4 regions of the Metabacillus sp. GQ13 genome follow, and region 1 is predicted to be linked to each of the others. Evidence: riboswitches for the same ligand, from Rfam matches in the RefSeq annotation. Region 1 holds a riboswitch; each other region holds the start of a gene.

Region 1 (2,192 bases):
TCCACCACACGACTAGGAAGTATGATCCGTTTATTTGAAAAAGTCGATTCAAACGGTACAAATGTACCCTTACATCCCTGGCTAGGTGTAAATATTATTGTTTCTTATCAATGTGACATGAAAAAGGATCAACTCTTTTCCATTGGACTACATTTAGTAAGTGGAACACTTTTAGAAAACTTTCAAGAAAAACTTGAAAAGCTACAACTAACTCCAAAAATCCCAGATCTCTGCTTTAATATGACTCCCCTAATCAAACCTAAAAGCGGTTTGAAAAGAATTGAGCAATTTATCGAACAAAGAATAAACCAGCAGGATCATACATGGGCAGACACAGCTAGACAAAGATGGAATGAAGATTTAAAACTATTAGACCACTTTTATGTAGACTTAGAGGAAAAACCAGATTGTTATCACCTAGAAAAGGATGCCCTGCGTGACCTTTATGAGCCACAAATAAATGTAACGATTCAGAGTGGCGGCATCTTTTATTTGACACCCCAGGCTATATTTAATTAATAAGTTTCCTATTTATAGCAGTTGGCTGATTATGCCAACTGCTATAGTTTTGTATAAATTGGTGTATGAATTTGGCTACGATTCTAGTTCTCATACTTTTTAAACCCCAATTTAAAACTGATATTAAATGAAAAGATACGTTTAATTCCTACCAGAATACTAAAAGTAGGTGTCTTTTTGACCTATTTATAGATATCTATGAGAAAACTCCTTACTATTTAAGCGGAAGGTGCATGAAGATAGGCTACATTAGGTATAACGATTAGTACGAAATACAACAGTAATGGAAATATAACCCAAAAAGGAAATATAATTCGACAAAATCAAATTATTGTTATTAAAGTTTTATTAAAGAATAATTAAAGAAAATCCATTAAATAAAAGTCAGCGCATGAAAAAGTAGGTTAATCCACCTACAGATTGTTACAAACAAATTACAAATAACCAATTTAGTTAAAATTTTATTCTTTCGACAAAATTCTGCACACTTCCTATATAAACATATTTATAATAGAATTAGTTATAAAGTCAGGTAACACAAAGGGACTTTTGAGTTAATAAATATCTAAAAAATGACATAAAGTTTATATCAGCAAAAGGCAAACCTATTGAAAAATAGAGACGCAAAGTCACAGATCTAACGTGTTAACCATGATGGCTGGGCTGCCTGAAATACAGGCTAGTATTTTAGGAGGGTAATAAGGTGAATAGTGAAATCATTGAGAGAATAACAAAGGATGGCAAGCTTGATCGTGAATGGGTTGAGATGATTTTAGAAGCATTAGAAATAGGGATCAGTTCTGATGAAATAAAAAAATTTCTTACAGAACCAACCATTACTCATTAAATAAAACTCACTCTCTACATACTTGTATGTAATATTTTTTTATAAATCTGTTCTCCATATAAAACAATACCTTCTTTATATGCTATAATATTTATAGAAAAAGGAAGGTGACTTGACGTGATTGGCCCTAGAATAAAAAAATATCGAACACAAAGGAATTTATCTTTATCTGAACTAGCTGAAAGAGCAGGGGTTGCAAAGTCCTACCTTAGTTCGATAGAACGCAACCTTCAGTCTAATCCTTCTGTTCAATTTTTAGAAAAGGTATCTACTGTATTAGGGGTTACAGTTAACACCCTACTTAATGAACAAAGCGAAACAGACTTAGATGACCTTGACTTAGAATGGACAAAACTCGTGCAAGATGCCATGAAATCCGGTGTTTCCAAAGAACAGTTTCGAGAATACTTAGAATTTAATAAGTGGAAGCTACAGAATGACAATGATAAATAAGAGCATGGTTGGTGATTACGATCACCGATGGTGCTCTTTTGTGTTTTGTTCGTTTTATTGAATATCCCATCTTCACTTCTGATTGTTCTTTTTAGCGATTTAATTCTGTAAACCCATTTAAAATATGTCGTAAATTGACTGTTTTCATAATGCTAATTACACATAATTACGTTATAAAGAACATTAATGGTACTAATAGATTATATCAAAAGTCTTTATTTTTCCGTTTTGTTCTCTATAAAGATTTGTAGAATAGGTACATTCGATTAATATGGATAATAGTTACCTTTTACTTAGAACTTTGAAAGGTTTTTCTGGAGACCTATCCTTATACGATTCAAGTATGTTTTCATTGATAAAAAAGAATAACTTC
Region 2 (2,192 bases), on a different contig from region 1:
AGACAATCTGGGTTTCAAGTGGCTTAGCCCTCCCTCTACTTATAATGGGTCTGTTTGTTGGACAACTCTTATTTAAATCAATTAACCAAAAGGTATTTCGTATATTTACTTATATGATTTTATTGTTTACAGGTGTCTATTTGTTTATTGAGAGTGGATTATAGGGGAAATTGAACAGAAAAACGACTTATTAGTAATGAACTGTTTTAAAAAAGTACCTGTATATACTAGTCGTTATGTTCTTGTTTTAGAAACTATAGAATTCTTGTAAATCATCCATGCTATACTTGGTGGATAGAATTGAGTTGGAAGGAAGGGGATTTTCTCATGAAGTTTATAAAATCACAAATGAAACAGCTAGTCAAAGAGAATAGAGAATTACAAGGGCGTTTAAAAGAAATGATGGATGAACACGATCTTGAAAAAAGTTTTGCACTTAAAGCCTTATATCATTCAGAAGTAGCTGAAGGTGGAAAATATCAATTAGCATACCAAGCACTTGACTTGCCCAAAGGGTAGGTCATTTTTTTGTTCTTTTCCATAGTATCAGCCATTCTATTCAACAAAATCTGTTCTTTCTTATAGTATGATACAATGGTGAAATGACTTTCTTAATAGAGAAGGATATGACAAAAGACACCCGATATATAATCGCTTACCTCTCGCCGAAATGCTAGCGATTAGTATTTTAATTTAATATAGATCAATTTGAAAACGGCAAACTTATTGAAAAATGAGGACGCAAAGCTGCAGGCCTAGAGGGGGAACCTAAGGTGGCTGGGCTACCAATGGGAAAAAGCTAAATCCTTATTGGAAATAGCTTATTTGTCTTACCTAAAAGTAGGGACATTTCCAGATCCTTTAAATAATCAACTAATTATATCAAAATGGAGTGGGAGATATGGAATTCAATAAAAGTGATGAGAGGTATCAAGAGTTCCTCAATGTTGAAAATGCTGTTATCTTTATGTTGGATCGACAGCAGACGTTTGTTTCCCTGAATTCAGGGTGGAAGAGTTTATTAGATTATACAGATGAAGAAATAATAGGGAATTCCATCTTTCATTTTGTGATTAGTGATTATCATGAAACTTTACAAGAACAATTTAAATCTCTAATTGAACATAGTAAAGAGGCAGTAGCCAAGGAAATACGATTGGTTTCAAAGAAAGGTAAAATAGAAGATTTTCATTTGTTCATGAGGGCCGACTTTAATAAGAACGATGAGCTAGTTTCCTTTTCAGGAACAATAACTGATCTAACATCACGACGCCCGAATATAGATGCATTTAAAGAAAATGAAAGCAACTATCGATTTATATCAGAACATATGTCTGATATGGTTGCTGTCCTAGCTAAGGATGGATTAGTTCTGTATGCATCACCTTCTCATACAACTGTTTTAGGTATGGATTTGGATGATTATATTGGAAGTTACCCAATTAAACACATTCATCCAGATGATTGGGAAAAGGTGTTTCACTTCTTTCATGATATGGTAGAAAAATGGAAGACATTAGATATTGATTATCGTTGTATGCATCAGAACGGTGATTGGCTTTATGTAGAGATGAAAGCTACTCCCATCAAAGGTCCTGATGGCGAAATTAGAGTGATTTCTGTAAGTAGGGATATTACGGCTAGGAAAGAAGCTGAAGAGAATTCTAGACAGGCTACAATAAAACTCAAGACGCTGATATCATCTCTTCCGTACGGTGTTTTGGTAGAAGATGAGCATGGAGAGACAACTCTATATAATGATGCACTATTAAACATTGTGAAATTAATTGCTGGTAAGGATAAGAATGAAATAGATGATAAGGATTTAATGAGTGGGCTAAATCACTCAACGCTAGAAGTAGATAAATATCTAACAGAAAAAGAGAAAATAACGATAAATCGTGAAACTCGTCAGGCGGAAGAAATCCGTTTGTTGGATGGGCGGATATTGGAGAGGGATGCCGTTCCAATTGAAGAAAATGGCCGTTTCGATGGATACCTATGGATTTTCCGTGATGTCACAGCAGATAAATTAGCTGGACAACGGCTACATGAGGCGAACCAAGTACTTCAAAGACTTTCAATGATTGATGGGCTAACGATGATTGCCAATCGTCGCTGCTTTGATGAAAAATTGGAAACAGAGTGGGATCGACTAACAGGTCTTTCTGAACCAATATCCTTGTTATTAA
Region 3 (2,192 bases), on a different contig from region 1:
AGATGTGTCTCTAAATATATCCAATGGGCTTGCTCCAATAATATTTGCTTTCGTCTCTCTGAAAAGCTTTTCAGCTGCATGATTAACATAGATAATTTTAAGATTTGTATGGATTACAATCGGTTCAAGGGAATATTCGATTACCTGATGGTAGTCGATCTTTGTAATATTTTCTATCATAATTATTTGCACTCCTTTAAACAAACGTTAAATGTTATTTCAGTAATAATCAAGTGATGTTATTCTATTAAAAAAATTAGAAGATAAAATGTAGGCAAACTATAATCATATAAGGCTCAATAGTAAATCAACTTATTAGCAAGAGTCAACTAGCCTACAAGATAGCTATCAATCTCCTAATGGTAGCATGGCGTGATTAGCATCTACCAAAATAGTTGTGTGTCCACAAATCACAAAATAAATAAAGACTTATATCCGAATTAATTTTTATGTAGTATGTCATATATAACAATTTAAATGATAGAGGTGTATGATGTCGAAAAAGATTAAAATTGACCAACCAAAAGTTGGATCGTATATAGAAAAAAGTAATTTCCAAGATATATATTATGATGAGGACTATCAATTAGTGAACTGTTTGGTGGAAGGTTCACAAGTTGATAACGAGGAAATTGATCGAGTCATTTTTTCTAAGGTGATATTTAATAATGTTTCATTTACTAATGCTATTTTTCATCATAATGATATGACTGATGTGATTTTTGAAAACTGTAATTTTTCAAATGCGAAGCTTTGTAATGGCATTATTCATCGAGTTGCTTTTAAAGACTGTAAACTAGTAGGCTTAGATTTTTCTAATGCTAATCTGGGTAACGTATCGTTTGAAAACTGTGATCTGAGTTTATCTGACTTTGCCGATGCACGTCTCAAACAAGTGAGTTTTGACCATTCTTCTATTAGAAGTGCTAACTTTTACGAATGCAAGCTTAACAAAGTAAATCTTAATATGTGCGATCTTAATGATGTAGATTTTACACAAACTGTACTTAAAGGAATAGATATCAGTACCTGTATATTTGAAAAACTGAATGTGTCTCTAGAAAGCTTGATAGGCTGTGAAGTTTCTTCCGATCAAGCAATTGGATTCTCAAAATTGTTAGGGTTAGTGATTAAAGAATAATATGAAATAATTTTGTTGATATTTAATATTTATATTTAATTATCATCCATATTACAGTACTATTTAACTATGAAGTGTTCACTCAATAGGAAAAGGCAAACCTTTCGAAAGTTTGGGACGCAAAGTTACAGATCTAAGGTAGATCTAAGCTAAGATGGCTGAGCTGCCTAAAATATATACTATTTTAGGAGGATTCATATGGTAAATTCCTTAGGTTCAACCGAAAATGACCTGGATCATGAATGGGCAGAACTGATTTTATATGCTCTCGAAGTGGGGATGTCCATCGAAGACATAAGAGATTTTTTCAATAAGTATTCAAGACCTGAATAGGGTCTTTTTTTTATTAGTTATTTTTATGGTTGTTTCACAATACAATCATTATGTTGTGAAAGGTTAAAGTATATATTAATAAATATTAACCTTCATTGAAACTTAATTAACAAGAGAATGTCTTTCTTAATAGAAGTATTTGGTTTAATAAGGACTTGATGAAAACATAATGGTCGTAAAAAATAATTAATTGGGAGTAGATTATTATTAAAAATGCAATCAGGAAAATTTTTATTTGGTTAGGCGTTTTGCTTTTATTGTTGTCTGTTTTTTTTTACTTTTGGGAAATTTCCATATTCAATTCAGAATTCATCGTCTTTTATGGTCTTGGAATTTGTGGGTTAGTTATCAGCTTTCTTAGTAGGCGCATGCATGTGATAAATGAGGATTCGCTCACTAGTCTTTTAGATAAGTTAGGGTTTGTTGGCAATTTAACGACTGTAGTTTTATTTTTTCCACCAATCTATCTGATTTGGGGAACTCTGGTTTTTGGTCCATAAGCTCATTATTATTAAAAATATATCGATTTTAACTAAAAGTGAGGCGTTAATTCAGCAGAGTTAATGTCTTTTATTATTTGTATTTTTTAGACAAGAGATTTAATCTTCCGATAATAGTAGATACTACCTTTTATACATATGTATACTTGTTTACGAGATTTTTGTGGTCTCTTATTAAACAAAAGGTTATAATTAACCTATAATTTATGCCTATAAAT
Region 4 (2,192 bases), on a different contig from region 1:
CTTGAAAATGATGACAACGATGACGATGATGATGATGATGATGAATAAGCGATAAAGGCGATCCCTCACTATGAGATAAGTGGGGGATCTTTTTTTTGGGGCCAGTCCCCATTAGCATATTAGCAAACTAAAGCGAAAAGCTACAAATCATAAATAAATACGAAAGAAGAAGGGAAATCAATCGTTTAGCCAGAAGTTAACTAGATAGAAGTGGGGCCAGTCCCCAGCACTGAGCAGTTGGGGTCAGGCCCCAACCCTCAAAAAGGAGCGTAATCAATGACAAATATAAATAAAGTGAAATTCGATCTACATACACATAACAAACTATGTGGGCATGCAATTGGGACAATTGAGGATTATGTAAAGCAAGCAATTGACTATGGACTGCAATTTATCGGTATCTCAGATCATTCACCTTATTTTTATAGTGAGGAAGACCAGCTCTATCCAACAATCGCAATGGCTAAGAGCCAGTTTGCTTCGTATATTGAGGAAGTTCTTCGATTGAAAAATAAGTATGAGGGTAAAATTTACGTATTGCTAGGAATTGAAAGTGACTTTTTCCCTGATCATCTAGAACTCTATCAGGAACAATACGCCCTACACCCATTTGATTACATAATCGGCTCCGTGCATTATGTTCAAGAGGTTAATATTTTCGAAAGAGGCCGTTGGGAAGGTTTAACATCACAGCAACAGGTGAAAGTAAAAGAAGACTATTATCAATTAATCCAACAGTCAGCAAAAAGCGGTATATTTCAAATTCTTGCACATATCGATGCTATGAAAGGATTTTATCCAGCATTTTCTGCTATTGAAACAGACGCGATTGATAAAACATTAAAAATCATTGGTCAAGAAGATGTTGCGATTGAAATCAATACTTCAGGTAAAACGAAGGATTGTGGAGGCTGGTACCCTGCAGATGACATTTTAGAACGTGCTCTTTTCCATAATGTGACGGTGAGCTTTGGCTCAGATGCACATAAACCGGAACGAATAGGCGATGAGTTTGAATTAGTCCAAAAGCGACTAAAAGAAATAGGCTATAAAGAGTGGGCATATTTTGTTAAACAGCAGCGGATCATGACTTCGCTATAAGAGGGGGCCAGGCCCCAAGATAATGTTGATGGGGACTGGCCCCAGTAAAATAAGTAAAATAAAGTCAATTTTACCCTAGACTTTATTCCTATTTATGCTATAAAATACCAGTAGGGTATTATTTTCGAAACGGCAAACTTATTGAAAGATAAGGACGCAAAGCTACGAACCTAACGTTACACTGCTATGGTAGTCGAGCCACCGAAGAGCGATAAAAAATTGAAATGTGGATGCAACATGATGTACATTTCTCCTTTTCGCTAACTAAAAGATAGGTGGCTAGAAAGATGTCAATTGAAAATTTTATACAAGAAAAAAACTATCATCATTCTTTTCAACCGATTTATGATATTAGCAATTGGATGATTGCTGGTTATGAAGGGTTTTTGAGATCCTCTGATTACGCGAATCCAGAGCTTGCCTTTTCGGATGCGAAAAAAGCAGGTAGACTTTATGAATTAGATTCACAATCCATTCAAAAAGCTATACAAGCTTATCAACAAGCAGGCTATACTCGAAAAGATGGCTTTTTGTTTTTGAATATTTTCCCTTCTACTATTGTAGATGAGGCCTTTCTGCCCTTTGCCAAAGAGTTAATGACAGACCCGCAGCTAATCAATCAACAAATTGTTCTGGAGGTAAGTGGTGTAGAAGAAATTATTTATTTTAACGAATTTAGGTATTGTGTGAAGGTATTAAAAGAACTAGGGTATTTGTTGGCCATTGGTGATGTTGGTGCAGGCTACTCTCAATTGCAATCCATTATAGAGTTAGATCCAGACTATATTAAGCTAAATCGCTATTTTTCCTTTGATCTCTTTACATCTAACAAAAAGCAATCAATCATTCAGTTAATCAATAACTTTTGTAAAGCTACTAGTAGCAAACTTATTTTAGAAGGTCTAGAAACAGAAATAACCTTAGCACTAGCTAAGTCGCTAGATATACAATATGGGCAAGGCTATTTGTTAGGGAATCCCAAAATAATTAGCTGAGGTGATAGGGTTTGGAGTATATGTTAATCATCCAGAGTTTGTTTATTATTTTTTTACTATTTTTGTATTTACGTAGTGAAGTAAAGGTGAATAAGC

What was found. A riboswitch is a leader RNA that binds a small molecule or an ion and turns the genes downstream of it on or off. The one in region 1 is predicted to bind cyclic di-GMP.
Region 2: linked by a shared signal. The riboswitch ahead of AC6CHR_RS10010 (diguanylate cyclase domain-containing protein) and the one ahead of AC6CHR_RS08160 (anti-repressor SinI family protein) in region 1 are both predicted to bind cyclic di-GMP.
Region 3: linked by a shared signal. The riboswitch ahead of AC6CHR_RS05470 (anti-repressor SinI family protein) and the one ahead of AC6CHR_RS08160 (anti-repressor SinI family protein) in region 1 are both predicted to bind cyclic di-GMP.
Region 4: linked by a shared signal. The riboswitch ahead of AC6CHR_RS13955 (EAL domain-containing protein) and the one ahead of AC6CHR_RS08160 (anti-repressor SinI family protein) in region 1 are both predicted to bind cyclic di-GMP.

Annotation. Positions count from the first base shown of each region.
Region 1 is NZ_JCAXET010000005.1:230,532-232,723, forward strand. It holds gene AC6CHR_RS08155 (YqhG family protein) at 1-519, shown strand, start outside; cyclic di-GMP riboswitch class I at 1,108-1,190, shown strand; gene AC6CHR_RS08160 (anti-repressor SinI family protein) at 1,223-1,366, shown strand; gene AC6CHR_RS08165 (helix-turn-helix domain-containing protein) at 1,484-1,819, shown strand.
Region 2 is NZ_JCAXET010000007.1:5,867-8,058, forward strand. It holds gene AC6CHR_RS10000 (sulfite exporter TauE/SafE family protein) at 1-164, shown strand, start outside; gene AC6CHR_RS10005 (hypothetical protein) at 328-519, shown strand; cyclic di-GMP riboswitch class I at 707-790, shown strand; gene AC6CHR_RS10010 (diguanylate cyclase domain-containing protein) at 902-2,192, shown strand, end outside.
Region 3 is NZ_JCAXET010000004.1:3,140-5,331, forward strand. It holds gene AC6CHR_RS05460 (PAS domain S-box protein) at 1-180, opposite strand, end outside; gene AC6CHR_RS05465 (pentapeptide repeat-containing protein) at 494-1,141, shown strand; cyclic di-GMP riboswitch class I at 1,226-1,312, shown strand; gene AC6CHR_RS05470 (anti-repressor SinI family protein) at 1,340-1,474, shown strand.
Region 4 is NZ_JCAXET010000010.1:111,964-114,155, reverse strand. It holds gene AC6CHR_RS13965 (PepSY domain-containing protein) at 1-48, shown strand, start outside; gene AC6CHR_RS13960 (histidinol-phosphatase) at 295-1,101, shown strand; cyclic di-GMP riboswitch class I at 1,223-1,307, shown strand; gene AC6CHR_RS13955 (EAL domain-containing protein) at 1,389-2,096, shown strand; gene AC6CHR_RS13950 (PilZ domain-containing protein) at 2,117-2,192, shown strand, end outside.